Regions from separate parts of the Mesorhizobium sp. M5C.F.Cr.IN.023.01.1.1 genome, predicted to be linked through region 1. Evidence: predicted binding sites of a transcription regulator. Region 1 holds the regulator's gene; each other region holds the start of a gene.
What was found. The regulator PhoB, encoded in region 1, activates phosphate uptake and scavenging genes when phosphate is short. The targets are predictions, from matches to a motif close to TGTCATNNANCTGTCAT.

Region 2: a site for PhoB is predicted at 1,840-1,856, ahead of EOA78_RS01115 (LTA synthase family protein). Genes of this name have one in related genera too.
Region 3: a site for PhoB is predicted at 1,926-1,942, ahead of EOA78_RS19105 (RNA degradosome polyphosphate kinase). Genes of this name have one in related genera too.

The regions. Positions count from the first base shown of each region.
Region 1 is NZ_RZSU01000008.1:100,124-104,304, reverse strand. It holds gene EOA78_RS05835 (ROK family protein) at 68-1,315, shown strand; gene phoB (phosphate regulon transcriptional regulator PhoB) at 1,493-2,182, opposite strand; gene phoU (phosphate signaling complex protein PhoU) at 2,199-2,906, opposite strand; gene pstB (phosphate ABC transporter ATP-binding protein PstB) at 2,942-3,757, opposite strand; gene pstA (phosphate ABC transporter permease PstA) at 3,770-4,181, opposite strand, start outside.
Region 2 is NZ_RZSU01000002.1:7,215-11,395, forward strand. It holds gene fabG (3-oxoacyl-[acyl-carrier-protein] reductase) at 1-618, opposite strand, end outside; gene fabD (ACP S-malonyltransferase) at 677-1,618, opposite strand; gene EOA78_RS01115 (LTA synthase family protein) at 1,866-3,809, shown strand; gene rpsF (30S ribosomal protein S6) at 4,111-4,181, shown strand, end outside.
Region 3 is NZ_RZSU01000046.1:33,256-37,436, forward strand. It holds gene EOA78_RS19105 (RNA degradosome polyphosphate kinase) at 1-1,764, opposite strand, end outside; gene EOA78_RS19110 (zinc-finger domain-containing protein) at 2,082-2,327, shown strand; gene EOA78_RS19115 (FAD-dependent monooxygenase) at 2,344-3,570, shown strand; gene EOA78_RS19120 (TIGR02117 family protein) at 3,580-4,181, opposite strand, start outside.

The sequences.
Region 1 (4,181 bases):
GCCAGTATTTGTCGGCCTGACGGCTTCCGATTCATGAGCGGCCGCGGCAATGGGAGGAGGCAAAACAATGTCGGTTGGGATCCGCCATGACGATTTGCGCCGGCGCAACCGGGCGATGGTCATTTCGGCCGTACGCCGCGCAGGCCAGCCGTCGCGGACCGAGATCGCCGCAACCACCGGCCTCAGCCATTCGACCATATCGGCGATCTCTTCCGACCTGATCCAGGAAGGCATCCTGGCCGAGACCAAGGCGAGTGAGACCGTTTCGCTGAAACGTGGCCGGCCGCAGGTTGGCCTCAGCCTCAATCCGGAAGCCGCTACGGTATTGGCCGTCGTGTTGTCGCTGAATTTCCTGTCGGTCGCTGTCATCGACTATGCCGGACAAGTGGTCGCCGAGGAACAGCGCCGGCTGGACACGCTGACCATGTCGCGCGACGAGCTGATCGACGAATGTGTCGCCATCGTCCGGCGCCGGCTCGAAGACCCCGACCTCGACGTCCAAAGCGTCGCCCGCATCGCGCTGGCGATCCAGGGTATTACCGATTCCCATGCGCGCGCCATGTTGTGGTCGCCGATCACGCCGCAGACGAACATCGCCTTTGCCGACATTCTGGAACGCGAGTTCGGCATCCCGGCCATCATGGAGAACGACTGCAACATGATGGCCGTGGCGCTGCGCTGGCGCGACCCGGATCGCTACCGCGACGATTTCATCGCCATCCTGCTCTCGCATGGCATCGGTATGGGGCTGGTGCTGAAGGGCGAGCTGTTCACCGGCACCCATTCCTCAGGCGGCGAATTCGGCCACATGATTCATCGGCCGGGCGGCGCGCTTTGCCGCTGCGGGCGGCGCGGTTGCGTCGAGGCTTATGCCGGCAACTACGCTATCTGGCGCAACGCAAGGCAATTGAGCGAGAACGCCGAGCCGGTCGCCGATGTCAGCGACGCCGAGATGCGGGCACTGGCGGCCCGGGCGCGCGAGACGGACGGACCGGAGCGCGAAGCCTACCGCAAGGCCGGCGAAGCGCTCGGCTTCGGGCTCGGCAGCCTGTTCGCGCTGATCGATCCGGCCCCGGTCGCAATGGTCGGTGCCAGCGCTGCCGCCTTCGACCTGATCGAGCCGGCCCTGCGCGAGGCCATCGCCCAGACCGCCGGCGGCCAGCATTCGGGTTCGATTTCCTTCGACACCGAGCCGAACGAACTGCCGCTGATCCGAGAAGGCTGCGCCATGCGGGCGCTGAGCTTCGTCGACCAGGAGATCTTCGCGCCGAGCATCCAGGCACGAGCCGGCTCGGTCGGAAAGAACGTGGCTTGAATTCGAAGGCAGGGATCCCCGGATCGCGACTTGGGGTGTGTTGAGATTCAGGTCAGGCCGAGTCGAGAATGGTGGGTTCCGAGAACCGGAGCGGAGCGCACTTTTGGGTACGCGAGCACCGGAAAGCGCAGGAAGCCGCCGTTCGCAGGTCGGCATCACCTGAATATCAGCACATCCCTAGTCTTCCCTGATCGCATAGCCCGCGCCGCGGATGGTGCGGATGACATCGGGCATGCGACCATTGTTGACCGCCTTGCGCAACCGGCCGACATGGACGTCCACCGTGCGCTCGTCGATGTAGATCGTCTCGCCCCAGACATTGTCGAGCAACTGGCTGCGCGAGAAGACTCGACCCGGGTGCCGCATCATGAATTCGAGCAGCCGGAATTCGGTCGGCCCGAGCCGGATCTCGCTCTTCTTGCGATAGACCCTGTGCGATTCGCGATCGAGCATGATGTCGCCGACCTTCAGCACGCTGGACAGTACTTCCGGCTTGGCGCGGCGCAGCAGCGCCTTGACCCTGGCCATGAATTCCGGTGTCGAGAACGGCTTGACCAGATAGTCGTCGGCTCCGGTGGAAAGGCCGCGCACCCGGTCGCTCTCCTCGCCGCGCGCGGTCAGCATGATGATCGGCAGCCGCTCGGTTTCGGGACGCACCCGAAGGCGCCGGCAAAGCTCGATGCCCGAAACCGCCGGCACCATCCAGTCGAGCACCAGCAGATCGGGCACGTTTTCCTGCAGCCGGATTTCGGCCTCGTCGCCGCGCGTCACAACCTCGACCTGATAGCCTTCGGATTCCAGATTGTAGCGGAGGAGGACGCCCAGCGGCTCTTCATCCTCCACCACCATGATGCGCGGCGCGATCATCGGCCGGTCACTCCTGTCATGTCGCCGGCGCCGACATCGTCGTTTCGTCGAGCTTCGGGCGATCCGCCGGCAATTGCTGCCCGGTCACGACAAAGTAGGCGTTTTCGGCGATGTTGGTGACATGATCGCCGATACGCTCGAGATTCTTGGCGCAGAACAGCAGATGCGTGCAGGCGGTGATGTTGCGCGGATCCTCCATCATGTAGGTCAGGAGTTCGCGAAAAACCGCCGTGTATTTCACGTCGATCTTCTGGTCGTCGGCGCGCAGTTCTTTCAACGCGCCGGCATTGCGCGACACATAGTGCTCGACCACGCCGCGGAGCTGCTCGAGAACGAGATCCGCCATCGCGTCGATGCCGTGCGACAGATTACGCGGCGTGGCGCTCTGCCCGACTGCGCTGACCCGCTTGGCTATGTTCTTGGCCAGGTCGCCGATGCGCTCGAGATCGCCGGCCATGCGGATTGCGCCAACCACGGCGCGCAGATCTTGTGCCATCGGCTGCCGCTTGGCGATCAGGGTGATCGCGCTATCGTCGAGTTCGCGCTGCCGCGCATCCATGATGGCGTCGTCCGAGACAACACGCTGCGCCATCGCATTGTCTGACGCAAGCAACGCGCGGATCGAGGCTGCGACCATCGCGGCGGCGAGCTCGTCCATGTCGCGGATCAGCCTGTCGATGTGCTCCAGTTCCTCGTCGAAAGATGCGACGGTGTGTTCACCCATGATCCTGTCCTCGTGTTCGAAATTCGCCGGACCGCTCAGCCGAACCGGCCGGTGATGTAGTCCTGGGTGCGCTTGTCGTCGGGATTGGTGAACATCTTGTCGGTTGCGCCCTCCTCGACCAGGTAGCCGAGATGGAACATCGCCGTGCGTTGCGACACGCGCGCTGCCTGCTGCATCGAGTGGGTGACGATGACGATAGTGTAGTTCTGGCGCAGTTCGTCGATCAGTTCCTCGACGCGGGCCGTGGCGATCGGATCGAGAGCCGAACAGGGCTCGTCCATCAGAATCACTTCCGGCGACACGGCGATGGCGCGCGCGATGCACAGGCGCTGCTGCTGTCCGCCGGAGAGACCGGTGCCCGACTCGAGCAGGCGATCCTTGACCTCGTTGAACAGACCGGCCTTCTTCAGGCTCGATTCGACGATGCCGTCCAACTCGGACTTGCTCCTGGCCAGGCCGTGAATGCGCGGACCGTAGGCGACGTTTTCATAGATTGACTTCGGAAACGGGTTCGGTTTCTGGAAAACCATGCCGACGCGAGCTCGTAGCTCGACGACATCGATTTTCGGGTCGTAAACATCCTCGCCGTCGAGCGTTATCTTGCCGCTCACCCGCGCGATATCGATCGTGTCGTTCATTCGGTTCAGGCAACGCAGGAAGGTCGACTTGCCACAGCCCGATGGGCCGATCAACGCCGTCACCTGGTTCTCGCGGACATCGAGATCCACGTCGAACAGAGCTCGCTTCTCGCCGTAATGAACAGAGACCTTGTCGCCCTTCATCTTGATCGAAGGGGCATTGGTTGCGCTGCTCAGTTTCTGTTCGACGCCGGCTTCCGTCATGATGTTCATATCCTCTACCCCTTACCAGCGCCGCTCGAAGCGCCTGCGCAGTATCACCGCAATGGCGTTCATGATGACCAAAAACAGCAGCAAAATCAAAATCGCCGCCGAAGTCTTCTGCTGGAATCCAGCTTCCGGGAAATCCGCCCACATGAATATCTGCACCGGCAGGATCGTCGCGGGATCGGTGAAGCCGCCGGGAATGTCGACGATGAAGGCGACCATGCCGATCATCAGCAACGGCGCGGTTTCGCCCAGCGCATGCGCCATCCCGAGAATGGTGCCGGTCATGATACCCGGCATCGCCAGCGGCAGGACGTGATGGAATACGGTCTGGACCTTGGACGCTCCGATGCCGAGCGCCGCCTCTCGGATCGACGGCGGCACGGCGCGCAGCGAAGCGCGCGAGGCGATAATGATGATCGGCAGGGTC
Region 2 (4,181 bases), on a different contig from region 1:
CGGGATCGCCGCCATGATCGCCTCTTTCTGCTTGTCGTTGAGCTTGTCGGTCATCGCCGATTCGATGAAGCCGGGGGCGACGCAGTTGACCGTGATATTGCGGGTGGCAATCTCCTGCGCCAGCGACTTGGAAAAGCCGATCATGCCGGCCTTGGAGGCGCAGTAATTGGTCTGGCCGGGATTGCCGGTGACGCCAACCACGGAGGTGATGTTGATGATGCGGCCATGCCGGCGCCGCATCATCGGATGGGTGAGTTCGCGGGTCAGCCGGAACACGGCGGTCAGATTGACCTCGAGCACCGTATCCCAGTCGGCGTCCGCCATGCGTACGAACAGACCGTCCTTGGTGATGCCGGCATTGTTGACGAGAATGTCGACGCCTTCGAGATCGGCCTCGACCTTCTGGCCGAGCGCCTTGACCTCGTCGCGATTGGAAAGGTTCGCCGGGAACAGCTTGACCCGGTCGCCGAGTTCGGCCGCCAGCGTCTCCAGCTTTTCGACGCGGGTGCCGTGCAGGCCGACGACGGCGCCCTGCGCATGCAGCACCCTGGCGATCGCCTCGCCGATGCCTCCCGATGCGCCTGTGACGAGGGCCTTGCGGCCGGTCAATTCGAACATGTCTTGATCTCCTGATCGAAGAGAGAACACCCTACGGGCGGGGTCAAATCTCGGTTGGTTATGCGAGCGCCGCCAGCGCCGCGTCGACATCCGCCGGCGTGCCGACGGCGCCGGTGGCCATATCGCGGTTGATGCGCCGCACCAGTCCCGACAGCACCTTGCCGGCGCCCACCTCGTAAAGCGTCGCAATGCCATTCGCGTCGAACCATTCCACCGTTTCGCGCCAGCGCACGCGGCCGGTCACCTGTTCGACTAGGCGGCGGGCGATTGCGTCCGGATCGCTGGACGGAGTGACCGACACGTTGGAGACCACGGGCACGAACGGCGCGCTCTTCGTGACTTCGGCCAATGCCTCGCGCATGACCTCGGCCGCCGGTGCCATCAGCGCCGAATGGAAGGGCGCCGAGACCTGCAGCATCAGCGCCCGCTTGGCGCCCTTTTCCATGCACAGTCTCGCCGCCAGTTCGACCGCCGCGCCGGCGCCGGAGATCACCAGTTGGCCACCGCCATTGTCGTTGGCGATCTGGCAAACTGAATCTTTGGCCGCTTCAGCGCAGGCGTCTTCGACATCGGCCTGTTCCAGCCCGATGATCGCCGCCATGGCGCCTTCACCGGCCGGCACAGCCGCTTGCATGGCATTGCCGCGGATACGCAAGAGCCGGGCCGCATCGGCCACCGAAACGAAACCGGCGGCAGCAAGTGCCGAATATTCGCCGAGCGAGTGGCCGGCGACATAGGCGACCTTGTCCCTCAGCGAGAGGCCGCGCGATTCCAGCGCCCGGATCGCGGCGAGCGATACAGCCATCAGCGCCGGCTGGGCATTGGCGGTCAGCGTCAGCCTCTCTTCCGGCCCTTCCCAGATCAGCTTCGACAGGTTTTCGCCAAGCGCGTCATCGACCTCTTCGAAGATATGTCGCGATTCCGGAAAGGCGTCCGCGAGGTCCTTGCCCATGCCGACAGCCTGGCTGCCCTGTCCCGGAAAGGTGAATGCAACGGCCATGTGTGGCTCCCAAGCGGCTGATTTTTCCTGCCTGTGACGCAAGGCGGGCAGGCAAGTCAAGTCCGCTGGCAGCCCGACCCGGGTCGCTCCGGCTCGGTATCGCTGGCCGAGTACCTGTTCCAACAGGCTTTTTTTCGATCACTCATGATGAAAATCGCTCACGATTCGTTTGCTGGCTCTTCATATTTCAGCCACAGGCGCTAGCTTTTCGTGACATATCGATGACAGCTCAATGACACTTTTGTGTATGGTCGGGGGAACTAAGGTGGCAAGGACTAGGAAGGGCGTTGGCAAAGCCGCGCCACAGTTTCTGGAAGGCGATCCGGCCACTGGCTATCTGCCGGGCCGGAAATGGCCTGTTATTCGTTATGGCCTCGTCAGCCTGCTCGCCGCCACCATCCTGGTTTTTGCGATCGAACTGATCGTGCGCGGCGACTTTGCCGGTACCGTGGCTTTCTTCCTGCAGCCCTTCAAGCCGGGCTGGACCACCATCATCATCTTCGCGCTGATCCTGGTCGGCCTCGACGCCGTGCTCGGCCGCAGCCACCAGAGCCTGATGATCGTCGCGCCGCTGACGCTGGCGCTGGCCTTTGTCGGCCATCAGAAATCGCTCTATCTCGGCGATCCGCTCTATCCGACCGATTTCCTCTATTCACGCCAGATCGTGGCGCTGATGCCGCTGCTGGTGCGCGAACGTCCGGGAACCGCCATCGCTCTGGCGATCGGCATCGTTGGCAGCCTGTCGCTGCTCGTTTATGGCTGGCGGCTCTGGCGTCGCCGGGTACCGGTGCTCAGCCGCAAGGGGCGCCTGGCCCGGCTGACGCTGACCGTGCCGCTGCTCGCCTTCTTCGTCTCGATCATGGACTATGCAACCTTCTCGTGGACGCGTGACCGGCTGCAGATCATCCCGATCATGTGGGACCAGAAGGAAAACTACGCCTCCAACGGTTTCGCGCTCGCCTTCGCGCTCAATGTGCCGATGGCCCATGTCTCGGCGCCTGCCGGTTATTCCGGCAAGTCGATCGCAGCGATCGACAGGCCTGATGTGACGGCCTCGGTACCGGCCGAGAAGCCCGACATCATCATCGTCATGAGCGAATCCTTCTGGGATCCGACTGAGCTGCCCGGCGTCACCATCACGCCCGATCCGATTCCCAATGTGCGGGCGCTGCGCTCGGGCTACATGTTCTCACCCGAATTCGGCGGCATGACCGCCAATGTCGAATTCGAGGCGCTGACCGGCTTTTCCAACGCCTTCCTGCCGGCCGGCAGCATCCCCTACCAGCAATATGTCCGCGCGCCGGTGCCGTCGATGGCGACGTTCCTGAAGAGCCAGGGCTATGAGACGCGCGCAATCCATCCGGGGACGAGCTGGTTCTGGAACCGCACGCCGGTCTATGCGGATTTCGGCTTCGACGACTTCAAGTCGGAACAAAATATGCCATATCTCGAAAAGCGCGGTCCTCTGGCCTCGGACGCGGCGATGACCGACGAGATCATCCGCGAGGCCGATGCCACCGACGATCCGCTCTTCTTCTTCGCCGTCAGCCTGCAGAATCACGGACCCTACGAGCCGAATCGCTACTACAATCCGACCCACAAGGTGCAGGCGCCGACCAGCCAGTGGGCAAAGGATTCACTGCTGAGCTTCACCGAAGGTGCATCCGACGCCGATAAGGGCCTCGAGCGCCTTGTCGAATGGGCGAAGAACCGCCAACGGCCGACAGTCATCGCCTTCTTCGGCGACCATCTGCCGCCGCTCGGCCCGGTCTATGTCGAGACTGGCTTCCTCAAGGATAATGTCGCGCCGCGCAAAGAGCCGCCTGACCAGATGCTGCTGCATCACCAGACGCCGCTGGTCGTATGGTCGAACCGCACCGGGCCGGCCGCGGACATGGGCGCGGTAAGTCCGGCTTTCCTGCCCTACCATATCCTGACCACGGCCGGGATCAGCCATCCCTATTACACCGGCTTCCTCGGCCAGATGCGCGAGCGCTACAGCGTCGTCGATCGTAATTTGTTGATGACGCCGACGGGCGAGGACACGCCCGACTGGGCGCGACAGAAGAAGATCGATCCGGCCATTCGCGATTTCCGTCTGCTGCAATACGACATGATGTTCGGCAAGCGCCATGCGGCGCCCGATTTCTTCCCGGAAACGGTGAACAAGCGCGTCCCGCATACAAGCTGAAGATGCCGCGACGTATCGTCCTTGGAGCGGCGGGTTTTCTGCTCGCCCTTGCCTTGCGGTCAAATTCCTGTATAGACGCCCGCAATCTGCCGGTCCTTGCTGGGGGCTGAACGGAGGGCCGGAGGTTTTTCGAAACCTTCGTGTGGAGCCAGAAGCGCTTCCGCCTCCCGTGTCTCCGCTCTCGACCGTCTCGTCATGCTCCTTTCTTCCCCGCCCCCTTCTAGGGATCGGCGGGTCAGAGAAGTTGCAGAGGCTTTTGCCGCGGGAACCGGGAGAGAAACGAAGAAAGGCAAAGAACAATATGGCTCTTTACGAACATGTGTTTCTTGCCCGGCAGGACCTTTCGCAGCAGCAGGTCGATGCGCTTGTCGA
Region 3 (4,181 bases), on a different contig from region 1:
CGGCACCTGGGGCCTCAGGCAGCAGATGCCGCGCACGACGAGATCGATCTCGACGCCGGCGCGGCTGGCGTCATAAAGCGCGTCGATGATGATCGGGTCGACCAGCGAATTCATCTTCATCCAGATGCGGGCCGGCCTGCCCTCCTGCGCATGGGCAATCTCCTCCGAAATGTGCTTGAGGATGCGCTTGCGCAGCGTGAACGGCGAGATGGCCAGCCGCATCTCCTCGGTCGGCTCGGCGTAGCCGGTGATGAAATTGAACAGCTGGGCGACATCGCGGGCGATCGTCGAAGCGGTGGTGAAGAAGGACAGGTCGGTGTAGATGCGCGCGGTGACCGGGTGGTAGTTGCCGGTGCCGAGATGCACGTAATTGCGTAGCTTGCCGTCCTCGCGCCGCACCACCAGCGACATTTTCGCATGGGTCTTCAGTTCGAGGAAGCCGAACACGACCTGAACGCCGGCGCGCTCGAGGTCGCGCGCCCAGCGGATGTTGGCTTCCTCGTCGAAACGCGCCTTGAGCTCGACCAGCGCCGTCACCGACTTGCCAGCCTCCGCCGCGTCGACCAAGGCGCGCACGATCGGGCTGTCGTTCGAGGTGCGATAGAGCGTCTGCTTGATTGCCACGACTTCCGGGTCGGCCATCGCCTGGCGCAGGAACTGCACCACCACGTCGAACGATTCGTAAGGGTGATGAACGATGATGTCCTTCTCGCGGATGGCAGCGAAACAGTCGCCGCCGTGCTCGCGGATGCGCTCGGGAAAGCGCGGATTATAGGGCGTGAATTTGAGATCGTCGCGGGCGATGGCGACGATCTCGGAAATCTGGCTGAGCGCCAGCGGGCCGGTGAGCACGCTGATGCGGCTCGACGAGACGCCAAGCTCGCCGGCGACGAACTCGCGCAGTTCGGCCGGCATCAGCTTGTCGAATTCGATGCGGATGACCGAGCCGCGGCGGCGGCGCTTCAGCGCCGTCTCGAACAGGCGCACGAGATCCTCCGACTCCTCCTCGACCTCGATGTCACTGTCGCGGATGATGCGGAACGTGCCGGAGCCCTTGACTTCGTAGCCGGGGAACAGCTTGCCGATATAGAGGCCAACCGCTTCTTCCAGCGTAATGAAGCGGACATGATGCTTGCGGTCGGGCAAGCGGATGAAGCGCTTCAGCGCCACCGGCAGACGCAACAGCGCGCTCATCTCCTCGCCATTCCTGCGATGGCGCAATTGCAGGGCCATCGAGAAGCCGAGATTGGGAATGAACGGGAATGGATGCGCCGGGTCGATTGACAGCGGTGTGAGCACCGGAAATACCTGCTCCTGGAAATGATCCTCGAGCCAGGTTTTCTCGTCCTTGGTCAGCCCATCGCGGCTGATGCTCTCGATTCCTTCCTTGTCGAGCAGCAGCATCAGCGCGGAAAGGCTTTTCTGCTGGTCTTCCTGCAGGCGCTCGACCTCGCGCAGCAATTGTTCCAGCTGTTGTTCGGGGGTGCGGCCGTCCGGGCTCTTCAGCTTGATGCCTTCACGAACCTGGCCGGCGAGACCGGCGACACGGACCATGAAGAACTCGTCGAGATTGGCGGCCGAAATCGACAGGAAGCGGACACGTTCGAGCAGCGGATGATTGGCGTTAAGCGATTCCTCGAGGACGCGGCGGTTGAATTGCAGCCAGGAAAACTCGCGGTTGACGAAACGGTCCGGGTTGCCGCCCTCGGGGCTCGCCACCTCGACAGTGGTGAATTCGCTCTGCACCGGCTTTAGTTCGTTCATGGTTCCTGCTCGTTTCGCACCCGCTGGCCACAGCGTCGCGCGTCTTTGCGGACGCGCAAAGGACGCTCTATCACTCTTAGCTACGCATGATCCCCAGCGAAACCGAATTCGGTTTTCGGACCATGCCTTAACCGGCTTAGCTTATCCTGTGACAGGCTTTTACGACAGTTTGATTTCATCGATCTTGCAAAGAGACAGCTTATGATCCAGATGCAATCCAGGCTACAGCGCGGCGCGCCCTTGGACGCGCAAAGGGCGCGGTGGAATTTTGATTGCGCGCATGATCCGGGGTCATGCGGCAAATGCAGGAGACGACGATGGCAAGCGGTTCCATTCCCCATTTCCAGAACGATGCGGGCTATGCGGCGATCGACATCGGCGTCAAGGAATTCATGTGCACCGGCGCCAACCCGCCTTTCGACCATCCGCATGTGTTTCTCGACATGGGCGACGACAATGAAAAGGTCTGCCCCTATTGCTCGACGCTTTTTCGCTATTCGCCAAAGCTGAAGGCGACGGAAACGCAGCCTGCGGGATGCCTCTATATCGACCAGGCCGCCTGACGCGCACGTCATCCCCATGGACGACACCCGGTCCCGGCAGGTCGTTATCGCCGGCGCCGGCGTCGCCGGACTGACTGCGGCGCTGGCATTTTCCGAGCGCGGCTATCTGGTGCGGCTGTTCGAACAGGCGCCGCGCCTCGAAGCGGCCGGCGCCGGCATCCAGCTCTCACCCAACGCAACGCGCATCCTTCGCCAGCTCCGCGTGCTCGACCGGCTCTTGCCGGCGGCGGTGCGGCCGGAGGCGGTCGTGCTCAAGGACGCCGCCACACTGCGCGAGCTGGCGCGGGTGCCGCTTGGCGAAGCAGCCGAAAGGCGCTGGCACGCGCCCTATCTCGTCGCTCATCGGGCCGATCTGCAAGACGCGCTGATGGCGCGCCTTGCCGAACAGCCGGACATCAGTCTCGTCACCGGCGCGCGCGTCGGCGGCGTCGCCGCAGGACCGCGCCATACCACGGCAACAGTCGAGATTGCCGGCAAGACGGTCGAAGCCGACGGCTTTCTGCTGATCGGCGCCGACGGCGTTTGGTCGGCCATCCGTGCTTTTGGCGGGTTTGCGGCCAAAAGCCGGTTTTCGGGCGAGCTTGCCTGGCGCGCTACGATCAGTGCAGACAGTGTCGCGGGAGAAGCGCTTGCGGCGGTCGGCGCCGCCAATTGCGTGACCGCCTTCCTGCATCCCGGTTTTCACCTCGTCGCCTATCCGGTCAGCAACGGCACGGCGTTCAACCTGGCCGCCTTCACCACGGGCGAGATCATCGCCGAGGGCTGGTCGGGCCACGCCGACCCCAACATCCTCGTCGGCGCCATGCGTGGCACGGCGGCAGCACTGGCCCGGCTTGCCGAGGATGCCGGCCCATGGACCGCATGGCCGATCCATACGGTCGACCAGGCACAGCCTTGGACAGCGCCCGCCGGCATCGCGCTGATCGGCGACGCGGCGCATGCGATGACGCCGTTTGCGGCGCAAGGCGCGGCGATGGCGATCGAGGATGCCGCAACCCTTGCCGGTTTTGTCGCCGCCTCGCCTGCCGACCCCTGGAGCGCCCTTACCGCCTGGGAAAAGGTGCGGCGCCCGCGCATCGCCAAGGTCGCCCGCCGCGGTGCCGTCAACCGTCTCGCCTGGCACGCTTCCGGGCCGGTGGCGGTCGCGCGCAACCTGTTCCTGAAGCTGCGCTCTCGGGAAAGGCTCGCCGCCGATCTCGATTGGCTTTATGGCTGGCAGGTGCCGGAAACCGTCGGACACTAGTGCCAAGCATCAATTATAAATCCGCATCGACAGGTGGAGCGAGGCCGGCAGCGGATTCCACCAGCCTGTCCGCAGGCCGGCGATACGCAGAGCCGCCGCCGTCCAGGTGTTGCAGCCAACCAGCGCGTTGAAATGGCCGTTGGCTTCGTAGAAGCGGTCGAACCTGGAATAGGCGGCATTCTCGATCAGGATCGGTCCGTTCGGCCCTCGCTGGAAACTCGCGGCGATGAAGTCGAGCAGCGCTGCAAAACGCTCCTGCCTGATGTCGAAGCCGGCGACGTCGGGGTGCGGCTCGACAATGTTTCCGGCGACATCGACATGCATAACCGATGCGTCCAGTGTCATCGCCTTCATCACCGGCACCGCCTTCAGTTCCGACCAGGTCGGCGTTTCCAGATAGAAGGCGCGGCTGCCCCAGCCGAAGACGATGTAGCGGACCCCAGTCATGTCGGCCGGAATGCCGTCATCGACCAGGAAATGGAAGCGCTTGCGCACTTCGTCGTCGACCGGGACAGCGATATCGGTGTGGATCGGATTTTTCAGCACCAGGATGTGCCTGGTGGCGACGGGATCGGCGGCGGCCGCCGGCAAGAGCGTCCGTGGGATGAATG